4 regions of the Rhizobacter sp. P2_H3 genome follow, and region 3 is predicted to be linked to each of the others. Evidence: predicted binding sites of a transcription regulator. Region 3 holds the regulator's gene; each other region holds the start of a gene.

Region 1 (5,223 bases), on a different contig from region 3:
CGGCGCAGCATCGCGGTGGGCCGCGTGTCGATGCCGGCCACCGCCCAGGCGGCCTGGTGGCGGTGGCCGCTCAGGCTGTGCAGCGCATCGGCCTGCGCCAGCGACTGCAGCTCGTGGCCGTTCAGCTCGGCGCGCCGCGCCAGGTCTTCCGGGTTCGCGAAGGCGCCGCGCTCGCGGGCCGCCACGATGCGCTGCGCCGCCGCCTCGGACAGCCCACCGACGCGGTTCAGCCCGAGCCGCACCGGGCGCAGCCCATCGCCCGGAGCGGCCTCGTCGAGCGGCCACTCCAGCGTGCACTCCCAGTCGCTGCACGCCACGTCGACCGGCCGCACCTCGACGCCGTGCTCGCGCGCGTCGCGCACCAGCTGCGCCGGTGCGTAGAACCCCATCGGCTGGCTGTTCAGCAAGGCCGCGAGAAACGCATCGGGGTGGTGGCACTTGATCCAGCTGCTGTTGTAGGCAAGCAGCGCGAAGCCGGCCGCATGGCTCTCCGGGAAGCCGTACTCGCCGAAGCCCTCCATCTGCTTGAAGATGCGTTCCGCGTACTCGAGCGCGTAGCCGTTGGCGACCATGCGGCCGACCAGCCGCTCGTGGAACGGCCCGAGCCCGCCCTTGCGCTTCCACGCGGCCATCGCGCGGCGCAGCTGGTCGGCCTCGCCCTGAGTGAAGTCGGCGGCCAGCATCGCGATCTGCATCACCTGCTCCTGGAAGATCGGCACGCCCTTCGTGCGCTCCAGCGCGGGCCAGAGCGGCTCGGGGCAATCGATCTCCGCGATCGGCAGGTTGCGGTTCTTCAGGTAGGGGTGGACCATGCCGCCCTGGATCGGGCCGGGCCGCACGATCGCGACCTCGACCACCAGGTCGTAGTACTTTCGCGGCCGCAGGCGCGGCAGCATGCTCATCTGCGCCCGGCTCTCGATCTGGAACACGCCGATGGTGTCGGCCTGGCAGATCATGTCGTAGGTGGGTTCGTCGCCCTCGGCGATGTCCTGCATGCGGAATTCACGGCCCTGCTTGTGGCCGATGAATTCCAGCGCGCGGCGCAGCGCGCTGAGCATGCCGAGCGCGAGGATGTCGACCTTGATGAGCCCGAGCGCGTCGAGGTCGTCCTTGTCCCACTGCACGACGCTGCGCTTGTCCATCGCGGCGTTCTCGACCGGCACCAGCTGCTCGATCTGGTCGCGCGCGATCACGAAGCCGCCCGGGTGCTGGCTCAGGTGGCGCGGAAAGCCCACCAGCATGCCGGTCAACTCGGCCCATTGCCGCACCACCAGCGAATCGGGATCGAAGCCGTTCTCGCGCAGGCGCTCGCGGCTGATGCCGCGGCCGTCGAACCACTGCTGGCTCTTCGAGACGGCGTCGATGCGCTGCAGGTCGATGCCGAGCGCGCGGCCGACGTCGCGCACCGCGCTGCGCGGCCGGTAGCTGATGACGACCGCGGTCAGCGCCGCGCGGTGGCGGCCGTACTTGCCGTAGATGTACTGGATGACCTCTTCGCGGCGCTGGTGCTCGAAGTCGATGTCGATGTCGGGCGGCTCGTTGCGCTCGGCGCTGATGAAGCGGCCGAACAGCAGCGTCGCGCGCTCGGGATCGACCTCGGTCACCTCGAGGCAGTAGCACACCAGCGAGTTCGCCGCACTGCCGCGCCCCTGGCACAGGATGTCCCGCGCGCGCGCCCAGCGCACGATGTCGGCCACCGTCAGGAAGTAGGCCTCGTAGCCGAGCTGCTCGATCAGCGCGAGCTCGTCCTCGATCTGCTTCGAGTGCGCCGGCTTCAGCCCGTCGGGAAAGCGCTTGGGCACGCCGGCATAGGTGAGCCGGCGCAGGTGGGCGATCGGCGTCATGCCTTCGGGCACGACCTCGCGCGGGTACTCGTACTTCAGCTCGGCGAGCGAGAAGGTGCATTGCGCGGCCAGCAGCAGCGTGTTGTCGAGCCACGCCGGCTCGTAGAGGCCGGCCAGCCGGCTGCGCGAGCGCAGGTACTGCTCGGCGTTCGGCGCGAGCCGCAGCCCGCATTCGGTGAGCGGCAGGTTCAGCCGCGTCGCGGTCAGCGTGTCCTGCAGCGACTTGCGCGAGCGCAGGTGCATCAGCACGTCGCCGGACGCGACCACCGGCAGGCCGACCCGCCGCGCGACCTGCAGCACGATAGCGAGCAGTTCCTCGTCGCCGGGGCGGTGCAACCGCTCGAGGGCCACCGCGGCCCGTTCGTGGAACCAGGTCTTGAGCCACATCGCATGCGCGAACACCGTCTCGAACGGCTGCGCGGCATCGGGCACCAGCAGCGCCAGGCACTCGGGCAGGCCGGCCAGCGTGGGCGCGTCGGGCACGCCGCCTTCGAGGTCGGACGGGTGCGCGAGGTAATGCCCCTTGTCGGCGCGGCGCCGCGCGACGGTGATCCAGTGCGACAGGTTGCCGTAGCCGCGGCGCGTCTGCGCGAGCAGCACGAGCCGGGCATGCGGGTCGCCCGCCGGCAAGGTGAGCTGCATCTCGCTGCCGATGATCAGGTGCAACTGGCGGCGCCGTGCCTCGACGTGCGCGCGCACCACGCCGGACAGCGAGCACTCGTCGGTGATCGCGAGCGCCGCGTAGCCGAGGTCGGCGGCGCGGTTCACCAGTTCCTCGGGGTGCGAGGCCCCGGTGAGGAAGCTGAAGTTGCTGCGGCAGTGCAGCTCGGCATAGGGGGGGAGCATCGCGGGATGAATACTGTGCTTTCATACAGTATATGGACATATGAACCGCCCCACCGGCGACAAACGCGTGCCCGGCACACGACAGAATCGATGACCCCCCGACGAGGCCACCCGATGCCCCACACCACCCCTTGCCTGCCACGGTTTCGCACGCTGTTCATCGCGGTGACGGCCGCCACCGCGTCGTTCGGCTGCGCCTACCCGCGCACCATCCACGTCTACGACGAGGAATGCCAGGTCATGGCGCGCCAGATGGTGCTCGACGTGGCCGACGTCAATGCCGGCCGCTCATGCAGCACCAATGACTGCATCACCCAGCTGGTGGGCCACGCCGCCGTGCTGGCCGCCTCCACCGTGATCTCCGGCAGCATCGTCGTGACCGGCAACGTCGTCTACTGGCTCGAGAAGAAGCGCAACTGCCGGCCGAAGGCACCGGCATCGACGCCTGCCTCGGCGCATGGCGTGATCCAGTCCGCCTGAAGGGCCGCGTGCGGCAAGGGGCTTGGAGGAAGGCCGACAATGGCGCCCTTCCCCGCTTCGACGACTACGCGAAAGCCCATGAGCGACACCACCTACCCCGACACCCGCCTGCTGATCGACAACCAATGGGTCGACGCCGCCGGCGGCAAGACGCTGGACGTGCTGAACCCCGCCACCGGTGCGCCGATCGGCAAGGTCGCGCATGCATCGACGGCCGACCTCGACCGCGCGCTGGCCGCCGCGCAGCGCGGCTTCGAGACCTGGCGCGCAACGCCCGCGCACGAGCGCGGCAACCTGATGCGCCGCGCCGCCGCGCTGCTGCGCGAACGCGCCGACGGCATCGCCCGCCTGATGACGCAGGAGCAGGGCAAGCCGCTGGCCGAGGCGCGCGTCGAGGTGCTGGCCGGCGCCGACATCATCGACTGGTTCGCCGACGAAGGCCGCCGCGTGTACGGCCGCATCGTGCCGTCGCGCAACCTGGCCGCGCAGCAGCTGGTGCTGAAGGAGCCGGTCGGCCCGGTCGCGGCCTTCACGCCGTGGAACTTCCCGATCAACCAGATCGTGCGCAAGCTCGGTGCGGCGCTCGCGAGCGGCTGCTCGTTCCTGGTGAAGGCGCCCGAAGAAACCCCGGCTTCGCCGGCCGCGCTGCTGGCCACCTTCGTCGATGCCGGCATCCCGGCCGGCGTGCTCGGCCTGGTGTTCGGCAACCCGGCCGAGATCTCGGCCTACCTGATCCCGCACCCGGTCATCCGCAAGGTCACCTTCACCGGCTCGACGCCGATCGGCAAGGAACTGGCCGCGCTGGCCGGCCGCCACATGAAGCGCGTGACGATGGAGCTGGGCGGCCACGCGCCGGTGATCGTCGCCGACGACGCCGATGTCGCGCTCGCGGTCAAGGCCGCCGGCGGTGCGAAGTTCCGCAATGCCGGCCAGGTCTGCATCTCGCCGACGCGCTTCCTGGTGCACAACAGCCTGAAGGCGGAGTTCTCGCAGGCGCTGGTGGCGCATGCCCAGAAGCTGAAGCTGGGCGACGGCCTGGCCGAAGGCACGACGCTCGGCCCGCTGGCCAATGCGCGCCGCCTGGGCGCGATGGCCAAGGTGGTCGACGACGCCCGCAAGCGCGGCGCGACGGTCGCGACCGGCGGCGAACGCGTCGGCAGCAGCGGCAACTTCTTCGCGCCGACGGTGCTCACCGACGTGCCGCTCGACGCCGACGTGTTCAACAACGAACCGTTCGGCCCGGTGGCCGCGGTGCGCGGCTTCGACACGCTGGACGAGGCGATCGCCGAAGCCAACCGCCTGCCGTTCGGGCTGGCCAGCTACGCCTTCACGCGCTCGATCAAGAACGCGCACCTGCTGTCGCAACGCCTGGAGGTCGGCATGCTGTGGGTCAACCAGCCGGCCGCGCCGGTGGCCGAGATGCCGTTCGGCGGCGTCAAGGACTCGGGCTACGGCACCGAAGGCGGCCCGGAGGCGATGGAGGCCTACCTGGTGACGAAGAGCGTGTCGATCATGGCCGTTTGAGCGGCTTGGCCTGAGCAGGACCCGGGGTCTGCCCGACCCCGAGGTTCATCGCGTTCAGGATGTCGCCGTTGTCCTGCGACAGCTCCCACGCGAAGACGCCCGCCAGCCCGTGCGCGACCGCGAAGCGGCCCTTGCGCCGCACGCTGCGCGGGTCGTCGTAGCCGATCATCTGCTGCTCGCGCGCATTCCACAGCGTGTACGACTGCGTGATGCGGTCGTACACCGTTCTCCAGCCCTGCGTGCCGGTGCCCTTCGGTCCCAGCCAGCCGCCGGCCAGCTCGCGGTAGGTGATGTCGCCTTCCTTGCCGGGGAACACGCCGGTGCGCGGCACCCCGTTGAAGCCGTTCGGCCCCAGGCCCTTCACGCCGACGAAGCCGCGGCCGTACATCGCGATACCGGCCACCAGCTTGTGCGCCGGCACGCCGGCTTTCGTCATCACGCGCACGGCGCCTTCGAGGCTGTCGTTGGTGTCCGGCGTCGGGCTCGCGAGCGGCGTGTGGTGGCCGGCCAGCGGCGTCCAGCCGCCGGC
Region 2 (5,223 bases), on a different contig from region 3:
AGCAGCGCCATCAGGTGCTTCGCATCGCGCGACGGCTCGGCCAGCGCGATCTCCAGCGTCGTGTGCTGCGGCGTCCGGTCATCGCGCCGCCAGCGCGGCTCGTGCTTCATCTGCAGGCTGAAACGGCGCACGAAGGCATGCTGCGCCGCGAGCCACGCCACCAGCCGCGACAGCAGCACCTGCACGCCGTGCATCACCTGCTCGGTGGTGTCGGCCCGCGCGAACAGCTCGAGCGCGCTGTCGAAACTCGCCGGCAGCGCGATCGACATGCGCGGATCGGGGCGCCGGCCGAGCGCGCCGTCGAGCTCGGTCAGCAGCGCCTCGCCGAAGCGCCGCGCCAGCCCGGCGCGCGGCAGGCTGCGCAGGTCGCCCAGCGTGTTCAGCCCCATGCCCTGCAGCGCCTCCCAGTGCTCGCGGCCCGGGCCGAGCAGCCAGACCGGTGCGGCATCGAGCGCGCGCTGCAGCGCGGCGGCATCGGCGCAATGCAGGCCGTCGGCGACGCGCGCCAGCAGCGCCGAGCCCTGCGCCGTCGGCGTGCTGACGCAGCGCAGTGCATGGCCGAGCGGCTGCAGCGCCTCGCGCAGCCGCTGCAGCAGTGCCTCGAGTCCACCGAAATAGCGCAGGCTGGCCTCGACCTCCAGCAACACGCCCTGCGGCGGGCTGAAGCTGACCGCCGGCGTGAACGCCAGCGCCGCGTGCGCGACGCTCGTGAGCGCCTGCCGGTCACGCAGCGCATCGGCCTGGCCGATCAGCAGCTGCGGCGCAAGCGCCAGCGCAGTCGCCCGCTTCAGCCCCGGCTTGACGCCCAGCGCCTGCGCGCCCGCATTGGCATGGGCGATGCTGTGCGCCTCGACCAGCGCGACGGGCGGCTCGCTGCCACCGCTGCCCGCCGGGAGCGTCGCCAGGAAGGATTCCAGCGACAGCAGCGGCAGGTGAAGACCGATCCAGAGCATCGCGTGCCCATGTGCAGCAGGTGCCGGATCAGGCGAGGTTGACGAAGGTCGCGGCGCGCAGCGGCGGCACGGCGGCCGCGGCCTGGACCGTCTGCGCCGCCAGCTCGCGCGCCTTGCGCGTGGCGCTGGCGGACAGCACCGGCGGCAGCTCGAGCCGCAGTTCATGGGCGAGCGGCGGGCCGCGGCGCTTCAGCACGCGCACGTTCAAGGCATCGGCCCCGCCGGCCCGCAGCGCGAGGCGCAGCGGCACCGGGCTGGCCTGCTGCTGCACCGCCATCTCGCGCAACACGAAGGCCGGGCCGTCGTGCGCATGGGCGGCCACCTGCAAGCGGCGCAGCCGCTCGGCGCGCAGGCGCGGCGGCAACCACGCGAGCACCGCACCGACGTGCCCGCTGTGCAACGCCTGCTCCAGCGCCCACAGCCGCGCATCGACACCGGCTTCGTGCGGCCGGCCGTCGACACCGGGGATGCCCTGCGTGCCGGTGTCGATCACCAGCAGCTGCTCGGCATCCAGCCCCATCTGCATCAGCGCCCAGGCCGACAGCGCCGCCGGTGGATCGAACAGCATCACCAGCCGCCCGGCCCGCTGCGTGGCGGCGAGGCACGGGGCCAGCAGGCGGATCTCGCCAAGGCCCGGGTGTGGCAGCAGCAGCTCGCTGAGCGCGCGCCGCGGCCAGCCGCCGCCGGGCAGTTGGGCATCGAGCACCGCGAAGCCGCTGGGCAGCGCGCGCTCGACGCTGCGCCCCATCTGGTTGCCACGCCACACGCTGGTGTGCAGCCGCTCGGGCAGCGGCGCGCGAGCGTGAGGGGCGAAGTGAGTGGTGGCAGAAGGCATGTGAACTACTGTATGCACATCCAGTATATCGATCCACTTGAAAACGGGGTCATGGCGTTACAAGTCTGTTCAAAAGAGCCTTTGGCACATTTATAGTTGCTTTTGGCAATTAATTACGGCAGCATGCCGGGCATGTCTTCTTCTGACCCGAACGATCGCGTGGCCGCGGTGCGCGCCTTCAACCGCTTCTACACGCACCGCATCGGCGTGCTGCACGAAGGCCTGGTCGACAGCGGCTTCACGCTGACCGAATCGCGGCTGCTGTGGGAGTTCGCGCACCAGGCGCAACCGACGGCCGGCGAACTCGCGCGCTCGCTGGACCTCGACCCCGGCTACCTGAGCCGCTTGCTGCGCGGCCTGCGCGAGCGCGGGCTGATCGAGGCGACGCCGTCGGCCAGCGATGCGCGGCAATCGCACCTGTCGCTCACCGCGGCCGGCCGCGCCGCGTTCGCGCCGCTCGACAGCGGCTCGCAGCAGCAGGTGCAGGCGCTGCTCGCGGCGCTGGACGAGCCGTCGCAGCAGCAACTGCTGCAGGCGATGGGCACGCTGCAGCGCCTGCTCGACGACGACCCGGCGCGACGCACGCGCGAGCCCTACCTGCTGCGACCGCACCGCCCCGGCGACATCGGCTGGGTGATCGCGCGCCATGGCGCGCTGTACGCGCAGGAGTACCGCTGGGACATCGGCTTCGAGGCGCTGGTGGCGCGCATCGCCGCCGCCTTCATCGAACGCTTCGACCCCGCGCGCGAAGCCTGCTGGATCGCCGAGCGCGACGGCGCGAACGTCGGCTGCGTGTTCCTCGTGCAGGCGCGCGACGAGGCGACGCAGGCGGTGCAGGACGGCGTGGCCCAGCTGCGCATGCTGCTGGTCGAGTCGTCGGCGCGCGGGCTGGGCCTGGGGCGCCGGCTGGTGCAGGAGTGCGAGCGCTTCGCGCGCCAGGCCGGCTACCGCCGCATCACGCTGTGGACCAATGCCAACCTGCTGGCTGCGCGCGGCATCTACGCAGCAGCAGGCTACCGGCTGGTCGCGACCGAACCCCACCACAGCTTCGGGCACGATCTGGTCGGAGAAACCTGGAACCTCGACCTCACATGACCTGCCCCTGCGGCCTGCCCCACCCTTACGCAGACTGCTGCGGCCGCTACCACGCCGGCCCGCTGCACCTGCTGGCGCCCGATGCGCCGTCGCTGATGCGATCGCGCTACAGCGCCTTCGTCCACGGATTGACCGACTACCTGCTGGCGACCTGGCACGCCAGCACCCGCCCGGCCACGCTGGAGCCCGATCCGCCGGGGCTGCGCTGGCTGGGGCTGGAAGTGCGAGGGCAGGCACAGCAGGACGCCGACCATGCAACGGTGGAGTTCGTCGCACGCAGCAAGCTCGGCGGCCGCGCGCAGCGGCTGCACGAGACGAGCCGCTTCGTGCGCGAGGACGGCCGCTGGTTCTACGTCGACGGGAACTACTGAGCCTGCCGAAAGATCAGGCAAATTCCTGGCGTACGCTGGCCGACATCAGCCGGCGGATGATCCACCCGAGCAGCCCGCAGGCGCCGAGCGTCACCAGCACCGCCATCACGCGGGCCGCGGTGACGAAGCCGCCGAACACGCCGAGCGCCTTGGGCGGCAGCGTCGCGGTGCTCAGCGTGCTGTCGACCACCGACTGCATCACCTCCTGCTGCAGCCACAGGCCGAGCAGGTTCGCGACGATCGCCAGCAGCAGCAGCGCGATGAAGGTGCGGCGCGCCCAGTTCAGGCGCAGCAGCAGGCCGACGGCCGACACCAGCGTGGCCAGCGACATCACGAGTCCCGCATTGACCACCCACGGCAAGTGCGCGATCAGCAGCCCGAACAGCCCGCTGGCCTGCAGGCCCTCGCTGCGGAATCCACCTGACACCAGCATCGCGTTCTGCAGCAGCGCCGAGGCACAGGCCAGCGCGCCGATCAGCATGAACACCCACGCGGTGGCGGTGACGAAAATCGAACGGGCTCCGACAGTGATGGTGGTGGGCATGGCGCTTCCTCGACAGCGTCGATTGTCCGGATCGCGGGCGGCCTTGTCATGACCGCGGCACGCGTCCCCCCAGGATCGAGGGGACGATGCGCCATCATCTGTGCACATCGCGCCACAAGGTGTCAGCCGATGTATCCGTCGCGGGCCGTCAGCCGAAACGCAGCGCGTACACCGGCGGCAGTTGCGCCGGCAGCGCCGCCCACCGGTCGCCGCCGTCGTCGCTGCTCCACACATGGCCGGTCGTGCTGCCCATCAGCAGGCTGCGGCCGTCGGGCGACACATCGAGCCCGTGGCGGTACAGCAGGTCGTAGCAGTGCCGCTGCGGCAGCCCGTGGCGCAAGGTCTCGAAACTCGCGCCGCCGTCGCGCGTGCGGTTGACCACCAGCGCCCCGCCGACCGGCACGCGCTGCTGGTCGGCGACGCCCGGCACGAACCAGGCCGTCTGCGCATCGCCGGGATGCACCGCGACCGCGAAGCCGAAGTCCGACAACGGCGCACCCGTCACCTGCTGCCACGAGGCCGATGCGTCGGTCGAGCGCCAGATGCCGTTGTGGTGCTGGGTCCACAGCACCTGCGGCTGCGCGGCGCAGCGCACGATGCGGTGCGGATCCTGCGTGTTCGGCGAGCCGGCCTGCTCCGGCGGCATGTAGGCGGCGTGCATGCCGTCGGCCTGCAGCTGCCAGCTCGCGCCGTCGTCGTGCGTGACCCAGGCGCCGCCGCAGCTGATGCCCAGCACCAGGTCGCCGGCGCGCTGGGGATGCGGGCAGATCGAATGGATGCCGGGCACGTCGTAGCCGCCGCCGAACCATTCGGCGCGCTCCGGCCGCTGCCACAGCGAATCGACCAGTTGCCATGAATCGCCGCCATCGCCGCTGCGAAACAGCCCGCCCGGCAGCGTGCCCAGCCACAGCGTGCCGTGGTCGCGCTCCAGCGACCACACCTGCACCACCTTCCATGGCACGCCGGTCGCGTCGGCCGGCTGGGGCGGGAAAGCCGGTGCCGCCACTTCGTGCCAGCTGGCACCCTGGTCATCCGACGCATGCAGCTTGACGCCGAAGTGCCCCAGGTTCAGCGCCGCGAGCATGCGGCCGTCCGGGCCGGGCGGCAGCAGCATCGACACCGGCTCGCCGAGGAAGCTGGTGCGGGCGATGTCCCACGCGCCGCCGCGGCCGCGCTTCAGTTCGAACAGGCCCTTGCGGGTTCCGACCCAGGCACGATCCTGCATCTGCAACTCCTCGAGGTTCAACCGCCGGACAGCGCCTGCATCACGTGGACCCGGCTGTCCGGCCGCAACGCATCGGCCAGCGCGACGCGGTCCGCGCTGCGCACGCCGTCGACGAAGGCGACCACGTTCGGCCGCAGGTGGCCCTGCTCGTCGAGCACGTAGCCGCGCAGGCGCGGGTGCACGGCGAACACCGCGTCGAG
Region 3 (5,223 bases):
TCGGCCTGGGTGCGGCAGCTGACGCAGGCGGTGTTCAGCGACGAGCTCGGCGCCGCGCTGTACGAGCGGCAGCTCGGCAGCCGCAGCTTCCGCGAGGCGCTGGAAGGTGTGCTGGCGCGCCAGGACGGCTGGTGGTGCGATGACAAGGCGACGCCGGTGGTCGAGACCTGCGCGCAGCAGGTGGACGCGGCGTTCACGCGGGCGCTCGACGAGCTGCAGCAGTCGCAGGGCAGCGACGTGGCGAGCTGGCAATGGGGCCGGGCGCACCAGGCCCGGGCCGAGCACCGGCCGTTCAGCAAGGTGAAGGCGCTGGCACGCTGGTTCGAGCTGCGGGCGCCGGTGGGCGGCGACACCTACACCGTCAATGTGTCGCGTGTCGGCCTGCGGCCGGACGCGACGACCGGCGAGCTGTACCTGGCCGAGCACGGGCCGTCGCTGCGGGCGCTGTACGACCTGGGCGACCCGGCTCGCTCACGCTTCGTGCAGTCGAGCGGGCAATCGGGCATCGTGTTTTCGCCGCTGTACCGCAGCTTCGTCGAGCGCTGGGCGAAGGTGGATGACGTGCCGGTGTGGGGCACGCCGGCGGAGCACACGCTGGTGTTGTCGCCGCGCTGATCAGCGCTCCAACTGTGCGAGCTGGCCGACGATCTCCCGCGTGCTCATCAGCCGCACGCCCTGGGCGGCCAGCGCCTCGTTCTGGCGGGCGATGATCTCGTCGGCGCCCGAGGTGGCGTCGGGCCAGGTGCCGTGCGAGTCGCTCGCGAGGATCACGTCGTAGCCGAGCGCCAGCGCCGATTGCGAGGTGTGGGTGACGCAGACCTCGCTCTGCAGGCCGCACACCAGCAGCTGGTCGATGCATCGCCGTCACACCTGCCCAAACAGGGCCTTGCGCTGCGCGGTGTAGGCCCACCACGGCGCGGCGGGCGCGCCGCCCATGAAATCGGTGGCGGCCATGAAGGTGTCGAGCACGCACGGGTCGTGGCGCTGCCCGGTGATCGCGCACAGGCGCTGGTACAGCACGAAGGCATCCTTGCCGCGCAGGTCCTTCGGCTCCTGGATGCCGATCAGCCGCAGGTCGGCGGCCAGCGCGGGGCCGATGTTGGGCAGTTGCTCGAGCGCCTTGCACTCCGCGGCACTCGCCGCCTTGGGGGCCTTGATCACCACGGCGGCCTCCATCACAGCATGCTGTTGCGGATCAGGCCGACCGCCAACCCCTCGAGTTCGAAGTCGACATCGCCGAACGGCACGACGATGGGTTCGAAATCGGGGTTCTCCGGCAGCAGCTCGATGCTGGTGCGGGTGCGCTTGAAGCGCTTCACGGTGACCTCGTCGCCGAGCCGCGCGACGACGATCTGGCCGTTCTTCGCGTCCTTGGCCTTCTGCACCGCGAGCAGGTCGCCATCCATGATGCCGGCGTCGCGCATGCTCATGCCGCGCACCTTCAGCAGGAAATCGGGCCGGCGTGCGAACAGGCTGGCTTCCATCAGGTAGGTCTGGTCGATGTGCTCCTGCGCGAGGATCGGGCTGCCGGCCGCGACGCGCCCGACCAGCGGCAGTGTGAGCTGCGAGAGGCTGGGCAGCGGCAGGCTGAACTGCTTGCCGCGGCTCTGGTTCAGCGCGCGCAATGTGTCAGACTGCAGACGGATGCCGCGCGAGGTGCCGCCCACCAGCTCGATGACGCCCTTGCGGGCCAGCGCCTGCAGGTGTTCTTCGGCGGCGTTGGCCGACTTGAAGCCCAGCTCGTTCGCGATCTCGGCCCGGGTGGGCGGCGCACCGGTGCGCTCGATCGCGCTCTGCACCAGGTCGAGGATCTGCTGCTGGCGGTCGGTGAGCTTCGGGATTTCGTTCATCGCGGTGGGCCTCGGCTTGGTGAAATGGCGTGGACTGAACATCCATCCAGTGACTGTATTTTTATCCAGCTTCGTGAAAAATGCAAAGAACTGATCAGATCGTCGTCGTGCTCGGCACCGGCGGCACCATCGCCGGCACCTCGGCGGCCGCCGGCGACAACATCGGCTACACCGCGGCGCAGCTCGGCGTCGCGCAGCTCGTGAAGGCGGTACCGGCGCTGGCCGCGGTGCCGCTCGAGCCCGAGCAGGTCGCGCAGGTCGACAGCAAGGACATGAGCGCCGACGTGTGGCGCGCGCTGGTCAGGCGGCTGGCGCACCACCTGGCGCGGCCCGAGGTGGCGGGCGTGGTCGTCACGCATGGCACCGACACGCTGGAGGAGACCGCGTGGCTGCTGCAGCGCGTGCTCGCGCCGGCCAAGCCGGTGGTGCTGACGGCGGCGATGCGGCCCGCCACCTCGCTGCAGCCCGACGGGCCGCAGAACCTGCTCGATGCGGTCGCCGTTGCGCAGCACCCCGGCGCGCGCGGCGTGGTCGCGGTGCTCGGCGGCGTGGTGCATGGCGCGGCCGACGTGCGCAAGGTGCACACCTACCGCATCGAGGCCTTCGATTCGGGCGACGCCGGCCCGGTCGGCCGCATCGAGGAAGGGCGGCTGCGGCTGTTCCGTCCGTGGCCGGCGGGTGAGGCGTTGCCTGCGGCGCGGCTGGCCAGGCTGGTCGACGGCCCCGCGTGGCCGCGCGTCGACATCCTGCTCAGCCATGCGGGTGCCGATGGCGTGCTGGTCGATGCATTGATCGAGCGAGGCGCACGCGGCATCGTGGCCGCGGGCACCGGCCACGGCACGGTGCACCACGCGCTCGAAGCCGCGCTGCTGCGCGCGCAGTCGACCGGCGTGCGCGTGCTGCGCTGCAGCCGCGTGGCGGGCGGCCCGGTGTTCGCTCAGCCCGGCGATGTGTTGCCCGCCGGCGGCGAGCTGTCGCCGTACCAGGCCCGCATCGAGCTGCTGCTGCAACTGCTCGCGGAATGACAAACGGCCCGCGAAGGGCCGTTCTTCATCAGGCGCAGGCGGGGCTCAAGCGACGGTCAGCGTCACGTCGACGTTGCCGCGCGTCGCGTTCGAGTACGGGCAGATCTGGTGCGCCGTCTCGACGATCTGCTGCRCCACCGAGCGCTCGACGCCCGGCACGGTGATGGTCATCGCGACCTGGATGCCGAAGCCTTGCGGGATCGGGCCGATGCCGACGCTGGCGGCGATCGAGGTGTCGGCCGGCAGCGTGACCTTGTGCTTGCCGGCAGCCACCTTCATCGCGCCGATGAAGCAGGCCGAGTAGCCGGCGGCGAACAGCTGTTCGGGGTTGGTGCCGACGGCGCCGTTGCCGCCCAGTTCCTTCGGCGTGGTCAGGCGCAGGTCGAGCACGCCGTCCGACGACTTGGAGGTGCCTTCGCGGCCGCCGGTGGAGGTGGCGTGGGCGGTGTACAGGACTTTTTCGAGGGCCATGGTGTCTTCCTTCAGGTGGTGGGGTGGGTCAGGGGTAACAACAACGTTCACGCATGCGCCGCATCGGGCGCGTCATCGAGCAGTTGCTGGCGCAACTGCTGCAGGCGTTGGGTCAGGTCGGTCAGCTCGCCGATGCTGCAGCCGCTGGCCTGGGCCAGTTGGGCCGGCACGCCGCGCGCCTGCTGGCGCAGCGCGCGGCCCTCGGCCGTCAGGCTGACGATCACGCGGCGCTCGTCGTCGGCCGCGCGCCGGCGCTGCAGCCAGCCGGCCGCTTCCATGCGCTTGAGCAGCGGCGTCAGCGTGCCGGAATCGAGGAACAGCCGCTCGCCGAGCTCGCCGACCGTCACCCCGTCACGCTCCCACAGCACCAGGAACGCCAGGTACTGCGGGTAGGTGAGGCCGAGCGGCGCCAGCAGCGGCTTGTACAGCTTGGTCATTGCGAGCGAGGTGGAATACAGCGCGAAGCAGACCTGGTTGTCGAGCTGCAGCCAGTCGACGCCGGCCGGCAGCGCGGGGGCGCCGGCGCTGCTGCGGTCCTGTCGACGGGGGCGGTGGGTGCTTGCCATGGACGAGACTGTATTCTCAATCTGGCAATTGAATTGTGTGCAATATAAATCCCCGGCCGGCGGCAGGGGCATCGCCGTGCCGGCGCACCGGGTCGGATTGGCGCTATCGCGTCAATTGCGGGAAGGCGCGGTAGAGCGACAGCACGCCTTTCGCGGCCGCGAGCGTGCCGGCGGTGAGGCCCGACGGGGTCGGGTTCTCGCGCAGCTTCAGCGCGGCGCCGTAGACCTGGTCGAGCACCTTCGCGGCCACGCCCTGCGCTGCATCGGGCCGCGGCGTGCGCGCGCCCCTGCCGGGCACGGCGTTGCCGAGCGCGTTGGTGCCGCGGTCGCGCGCCCGGCTCGGTGCGCTCGTGCTGCCGCTGTCCTGCCGGGTGACGGTGGGCCGCGGTGCACGTTCGGCGGGCCCGTTGATTCCTTGGAGTGCCATCGCGATGCCTCAGACCTTCATGAACGTGAGGAAGTGGTCGGGCTCGCTGCTGCCGAGCACGGCGGCCGCCTTCTGCTGCTCCTCGCGCAGCAGGTAGCTCAACGGGCTCTCGACGCCGTCGGCGGGCCCGTCGATCTCCTGCGTCGTCGCCATCAGCAGCGTGATCGCGTCGGCCCGGAAGCTGTTGCGGTCGCCGCTGCGGCCCTGCATCAGCTCGTCGGTCACTTCGTCGATCAGTGCGCGAAAGCGCCCGAGCAGTGCCGGGTTCACCGTCGGCGCCGCGGCCGGCTCGGCCGCGCGGGCGGCGCCCTGGCGCTGTCCGGCACCGCCCGACAGGTCACCCGTTTGCGCTTTTTGAAGGGCCATCATGGGGACGAACGATAGGCCGTGCGCCGTTCGTCCCCGGCCACCGAACGGAAGCCGCGTGCGGTGGTGCGAAGCCGTGTCAGCCCAGCGCGTCGAGCTCGCCGGTGACCTCGAGCCAGCGGCCCTCGGCGCCCTCGAGCTCGTCCCCGAGCTGCTTGAGCCGCTTGCCCTGCTCGACGCGCTGTGCCGGGCTCAGGCCGGGCCGCGCCGAGGCTTCCTCGATGTTGGCCTTCTCCTGCGTCAGCGTCGCGATGCGCTTCTCGAGCGTCGCCAGTTCGGTGCGCAGCGGCCTGGTCTGCTCGGCGGCCTTCTGGCGTTGCTGGGCGCCGGCCTTGCGGTCGTCCTTGGCTGCCTTCGGGGCCGCGGCGGCGGCGGCCTCCGCCTTCTTGGCCTTGACCTTCGCCGAGCCCGCCTCGCGCGCGCCCTTCGCCATCTCGCGCGAGGTCTCGAGCAGCCACTTCTGGTAGTCGTCCAGGTCGCCGTCGAACGGTTTCACTGCGCCGTCGCTGACCAGCCAG
Region 4 (5,223 bases), on a different contig from region 3:
AGAGGTTCCCATAGCCGTTCAAGTCGTTCGCGAGCACGGTGAGAACGAATGAAGGGACGGCGGCACGTGTCGCCTCGTCGCAGTGAACCTGAAACTGACTGCCGACGACCAGATGAAATCCGCACTTCTTCGCAGCCACGTGCGCCCGCACGATGCCGGCGAGGCTGCACTCGTCGGTGAGGGCCAACGCTGAATATCCCAGCTCGTACGCGCGCTCCACCAACTCTTCGGGTTGGCTCGCGCCCCGCAGGAAGCTGAAGTTCGAGACGCAACGCAGCTCGGCGTACGCAGGAATGCGGCGCATGGCGGTCAGGCGAAAGTGCCGTGCAAATACCAGGCCGTTTGAGCCGCCGACTCACTCTCGGCCAGTCGCGTTTGGAAGATCCACAGGACCCCCGCGTGCTCACTGACCGCGATCCAGTAATCACGACTGACATTGCGCGTGCACTGTGACCCGCCTTCCTCCATGCGGTCCCACCATCCCCCTTCGACGCGATGCGGACCAGAGAGCAGTTGCAGCGCGCCTTGGTACATCGGATGCGGGCCCTGCATCGCCAGTCGCAGCGGCTGCGCGAGGATGAACGTCGGCTGTGGAACGTCGAGCACGCGTGCGAGGCGCTTCGGGCGCTGAACATCGGCTGCCTGCCACTGGCACATCCACTCCGGCCGGTGGTCCTCCAATGCCAGCGGGCGGAGCACCCGTTCAGGGCCGAGGCGGGCGGCCAGGCGCTCCAGCACCAACGCAAGTCCTTCACCTGCAACGCGCACGTCCGGGACGAGCGAGAGGCTTGCCTCTTCCAGCGACTCAACCTCGTCGGCGGTCAGCTCGATGTCGCCCACCGGAGCGAGCAGCTCGACCTTCGCCAGCTGCTCTGCCAGCAAACTTCCGAGATGCTCAACGTCCCTCATGAGACGCGCTGTCCGAATCGTCAACGAGCCACCGGTGCCTGCCGATCGCGACCGCATCGTGTCATGCCACCAGTGGAAGGTGAACGCCGTGACGCCGCTGTGCTTCGCGGTCAACCAGGCACTGAGTTGGAGGAGCAGGCGACGCGCGCCAAACAGCAATGCCGGGGCGAGCTCAACGCGCGCCATCAGCTCCAGACGCGCCCGAAAGACATCCGGCAAGACGACCCATTCATGCGCCTCCGGCCGCAAGCCGTACGCCTGGTCGAGCGCGGCAAGAAGCTGCCCATCGAAGCGGCGGCTGAGTCCACCGCGAGGCAGCGCCCTGACCTGACCGAGCGTCAGACATCCAAGTCGGGCAAGCGTCGCCTGATGCTTACCCACCGAGGTCAGCGTGTGGATGGGAAGCGCATCGAGCAGTGTGCCGAGGGGCGCCGCAAAGCCGTTGGACTGCCGAGCCCGCCCGAGTGCGACGGCGCCCAGGCTGGTGGGCGCCCAACTGACCTGCTCTGCGCCCAGTGCACTGGCTTCCTCGCGGACACGTCCGACCAGTCGGCGCTTGCCGCCGAAGAGTCGCACGCTGGCTTCGACTTCCATGACGACTGCCGGCGAGTCCCCTTCGGGTTCGATCACCGCAACGCGCGGCGTGAACTGCAGCGCCCAGGTGCTCAAGCCGCTGACCGCGTCGGCCAGCGCTTGCGAGCTCACGTCAGTGCGCTGGTGCCCGGCGTCCGAAACTGACGCTACTTGCGGAAGGAAGGCTGCCCACAACATCTGGATCGGCCTGAGAAAGGAAGGTTTGAAGCGGGTCGTGCTGATGACGACGCCGTGCGGCGAAGAGCGACGAAGGTTTGGCGATGCGGGGCGTGATCAACGCCTCCAGTCCGGCAGGAACAGAGCGCAGCGTCAGCGTTTCGTCGATGGTCGGGCCGCGTCGCTTCAACACGCGCACGTGCAGTTGCCAGTCGACATCGGACTCGGCGCTCAGCCTCAGCGGCGCTGCGGAGGCTTGGTGCTGCGCGGACGCAGGACGGAAGAGGAAGACGGGGCTGTCAGCGCTGGCCGCACACACCTGCAGCCGCCGCAGTTGCTCCGGCCTCACCTGAGGCAGCCATGCCATCAGTACCGCCATCGTGTTGGCTTTGATGAGCTGCTCCGTGGTCCACAGTCGCTGCGCAGGCGACTCAGCCTGCACCCAGATCACGCGCCGCTCATCGATGCCCGCCAGGCGCAGCCCTGGGAGGTGAGGCAGTTTCGGTGGACCGATGAGCACGAGCTCGACGCCCTTTTCCATCGCGACCTTCAATCCCGGGCCGAGCAGCCGCCATTCCGCGACGGTCGGCTGGACCTGCAGCACCTCAGTGATCGAAGCGCACGGCCATCCGCCTCCAGGCAGAGCCTGGTCAAGGGCTTGAAAGCCGGTAGGCAACACGCGCGACCGCTCGTTCCCAATCTGATCTGCGCGCCAAACCGCGGCCTCCACCTGCGTTGGCAGGCGAGGCATCGCAGACACTGGTCGGCTTGGACGCGAATTCATATGAATACTGTACATCCATACAGCTACCACGTGAGGAGACGGCCCACCGTCCGCGTGCGACGTTTGCACCATTCGGTCGGTAAAGCGTTGAGCCCGTTGATTTTTGACGCTGAAGATATTTTTGCGAGAGACCTTGCGTCACCGGGCATCTGACAACACCGCCTCCCCGGCTCCCCCTAGGACATCAGGGCACGGTTCGCGTCTCGTCGACCAGGCGCTACGATCGCTCAAGGGAGCAATCGGGCCACGGCCTTGCGTGTGGAGGACAAGGGATGTGCTACAGCGCTGAAGTCGAAGCCGAGTACAAGCTGTACATCCGCGAGTGGGGTGCGACCATGAGCATCAAAGAGTACTTCGACATCTTCTGGCGAAGGCGCTCAGACCCCTCGATCGTGATCCCGAAGAGCATGGAGGCTCCGTTCGCCTCGCCCGGCTCGCCCGACGAGCTCAGGATCAAAGAGCTGATTGACGAGTTCAATCTGCAGCAGGTCGCGAAGTTCGAGGCCGAGTTCTTCACCCAGCGAAGGCGACTGATCGACGCGCAACGCAAGTTGGTGACGAAGGTGACGAAGAGCGCTCAGGAGAGCGAGCGCATTGCGAACAACAAGATTGCCCGGGCCCAGGCAAAGTTCGACGACCTGCGGAGAACCCACATCGAGCCACGTGACGGGCGCATCTACCCGGCGAACTATGCACCCGTCATGGTCATGCGCGACGGCGAGCGGAAGTTGGTACCGATGCGATACCTGTGCCGCTTGCCTGACAAGCCGGTCTTCTACGACACGAAGTACCCCGCCACCTACAACGCGCGCCGCGACTCGCTGGACAACTTCTGGAAGCCGGTTTTCGGCGTCTCGCACGGTGTATTGGTCGTGAACGCGTTCTATGAAAACGTCGCGGTAAGCGGCCCTGACGGAGCCCCGGCGAACACTGTGCTGCAGTTCCGCCCGCAGTCCGGCGACCCGATGCTCGTTGCCTGCGTATGGGCGCATTGGACTGCGCCTGGCCATGACGATCTGCTCTCCTTCGCGGTGATCACCGATGAGCCACCGCCAGAAGTCGCAGCGGCCGGGCACAATCGCTGCCCAATCGCCATCAAGCCCGAGAGCATGCACGACTGGCTTTCCCCGTCACTCGGGGCCCTGCAACGTCAACAAGAAATTCTCGACGACAAGCAGCCGTTTTACTACGAGCACCGCCAGGCGGCATAGCGCCGCGGCTACAGCACTCCCACCTCTTGCGGCGAGCGTGCCGCCAACCTCACACCAAGGAATCATGTCGCAGATACCCGGCAAAGATGAACTCAAAGGCCTGTCGTACGCTGAGCTGCGTGCCCTGCTGCAACAGACCGAAACAGCACTGGGCGCAAAGCGGAGCGAAGAGCTGAAGGTACTCGCCGACGGCTACGCGAAGAAGCTCCAGATGGGTGGCTTCGGTATCAGTGAGGGGATCGAGGCTCTGCGCCCCTACCTCCCCGCCAAGGCAGCGAAGGCGGCGTCGGGCAGCGGCGAGCCAGGCCAACCGAAGTACGCGAACCCCGCCGATGCAAGCCAAACCTGGACAGGGCGCGGCAAGCGCCCGAACTGGTTCAACGAGCAGCTCGCGAGCGGGCGCGCGCCGGGAGAGATGGAAATTCGGTAGCGGCTTCGTCGCGACGCTTCCGCTGCAGTCGGTTGCACGGTGCTTCAGCGCCGTGCACATAGCGCTGCCGTTACTTCTTCGTTGCGTGCGGAGCCTTGTAGCCGAGCGTCTTCATTGCTTGCGTCAGCGTCTGCCGGCTCTTCGTGTACGACGCCCAGGGATCTTCCTTCTGAAATGACATGTACTCACGGGCGGTAGCGACCGTCCACTGGTCGCCGCCCTTGATCTCCGGCAGCTGCTCCCAGGCGATCGGCATCGAGACACCCATGCCTGGCCGAGCGCGTGCCGAGAAGGCCGCTGCGGTCGTCTGCCCGTGTCCGTTGCGGAGGTAGTCGATGAAGATCTTTCCAACGCGATTGGAGCCGCCAGACTTCGCAACGAATCGCTGGGGGATGGTCTTCGCCACGTGGACGACCACGGCCTGCAAGAACCCCTTCACGACGTCATAGGTTAGCTTCGGCGTCAAGGGCACAACGACGTGCAGCCCCTTGCCGCCGGAGGTCTTCAGCCAACTCTGCAAGCCGAGCTGCTCCAGGAAGCCGCGCATCAACATGGCCGCTTCCTGCACCTCAGTCCAGCCGACGCCCTCGCCCGGGTCGAGATCGAAGACTACGCGGTCCGGGTGATCGATGTGCGACGCCGTCGAATTCCAGGTGTGGAACTCGATGGTGTTCATCTGCGCCGCAGAGAGCAACGCCCCAACCCCATCTACTGTCAGGAGCGCCGCATGGCCTGGCCACAGTTTCGGATCGAGCTCTGCCATCCCCGGCATCTTCGTCTCCGGGTGCTTCTGGAAGAAGAGCTGCTGGCCGACGCCCTGTGGTGCTCGGACGAGCGACACCGGTCGACCTTCGAGATGGGGAAGCATCCAGTCGGCGACGCTCTCGTAGTACCGCACCAGCTCAATCTTTGTGGTCCCGGACGCAGGATCGATGACCCGTTCCGGATGCGTGATCTTGAGCTTCGAGGCGGCGGTCGGTGAAGCTCGCGCGCCGCGCTTTGAGGCCGCTCGCACGGCAGCGTCAGCCTTCGTCGCCGCCGCCTTTGGGACCGCCACGTCCTTTGCCTTCTCCCGATCAACCTCCGCCGCAGGCTTGTCGGTTCGCACGCCGCGAAACGACGCATGGCGGATGTGGCCA

The links. Region 3 encodes LexA, which represses DNA repair genes until DNA is damaged. Its sites were predicted from a motif close to ACTGTATNNNNATACAGT; they were not measured.
Region 1: the regulator LexA is predicted to act here: its motif matches at 2,703-2,720, upstream of AC1D1T_RS17875 (error-prone DNA polymerase).
Region 2: the regulator LexA is predicted to act here: its motif matches at 1,796-1,813, upstream of imuA (translesion DNA synthesis-associated protein ImuA).
Region 4: the regulator LexA is predicted to act here: its motif matches at 2,450-2,467, upstream of imuA (translesion DNA synthesis-associated protein ImuA).

What each region holds. Positions count from the first base shown of each region.
Region 1 covers NZ_JBFUFQ010000095.1:13,889-19,111, forward strand. Annotated here, with positions in the region: gene AC1D1T_RS17875 (error-prone DNA polymerase) at 1-2,690, opposite strand, end outside; gene AC1D1T_RS17880 (hypothetical protein) at 2,805-3,170, shown strand; gene AC1D1T_RS17885 (NAD-dependent succinate-semialdehyde dehydrogenase) at 3,249-4,694, shown strand; gene AC1D1T_RS17890 (glycoside hydrolase family 18 protein) at 4,681-5,223, opposite strand, start outside.
Region 2 covers NZ_JBFUFQ010000046.1:14,952-20,174, forward strand. Annotated here, with positions in the region: gene AC1D1T_RS11690 (Y-family DNA polymerase) at 1-953, opposite strand, end outside; gene imuA (translesion DNA synthesis-associated protein ImuA) at 982-1,788, opposite strand; gene AC1D1T_RS11700 (bifunctional helix-turn-helix transcriptional regulator/GNAT family N-acetyltransferase) at 1,921-2,883, shown strand; gene AC1D1T_RS11705 (YchJ family protein) at 2,880-3,254, shown strand; gene AC1D1T_RS11710 (hypothetical protein) at 3,268-3,798, opposite strand; gene AC1D1T_RS11715 (WD40/YVTN/BNR-like repeat-containing protein) at 3,947-5,023, opposite strand; gene AC1D1T_RS11720 (MoaD/ThiS family protein) at 5,041-5,223, opposite strand, start outside.
Region 3 covers NZ_JBFUFQ010000171.1:5,840-11,062, reverse strand. Annotated here, with positions in the region: partial or broken gene AC1D1T_RS23855 (penicillin acylase family protein) at 1-615, shown strand, start outside; gene AC1D1T_RS23850 (isochorismatase family protein) at 616-846, opposite strand; gene AC1D1T_RS23845 (helix-hairpin-helix domain-containing protein) at 865-1,176, opposite strand; gene lexA (transcriptional repressor LexA) at 1,176-1,850, opposite strand; gene AC1D1T_RS23835 (asparaginase) at 1,931-2,875, shown strand; gene AC1D1T_RS23830 (organic hydroperoxide resistance protein) at 2,921-3,346, opposite strand; gene AC1D1T_RS23825 (MarR family winged helix-turn-helix transcriptional regulator) at 3,394-3,912, opposite strand; gene AC1D1T_RS23820 (hypothetical protein) at 4,016-4,339, opposite strand; gene AC1D1T_RS23815 (hypothetical protein) at 4,349-4,705, opposite strand; gene AC1D1T_RS23810 (ABC-F family ATP-binding cassette domain-containing protein) at 4,785-5,223, opposite strand, start outside.
Region 4 covers NZ_JBFUFQ010000104.1:379-5,601, forward strand. Annotated here, with positions in the region: partial or broken gene AC1D1T_RS18590 (PHP domain-containing protein) at 1-304, opposite strand, end outside; gene AC1D1T_RS18595 (Y-family DNA polymerase) at 310-1,680, opposite strand; gene imuA (translesion DNA synthesis-associated protein ImuA) at 1,616-2,410, opposite strand; gene AC1D1T_RS18605 (SOS response-associated peptidase family protein) at 2,716-3,654, shown strand; gene AC1D1T_RS18610 (H-NS histone family protein) at 3,719-4,084, shown strand; gene ligD (DNA ligase D) at 4,155-5,223, opposite strand, start outside.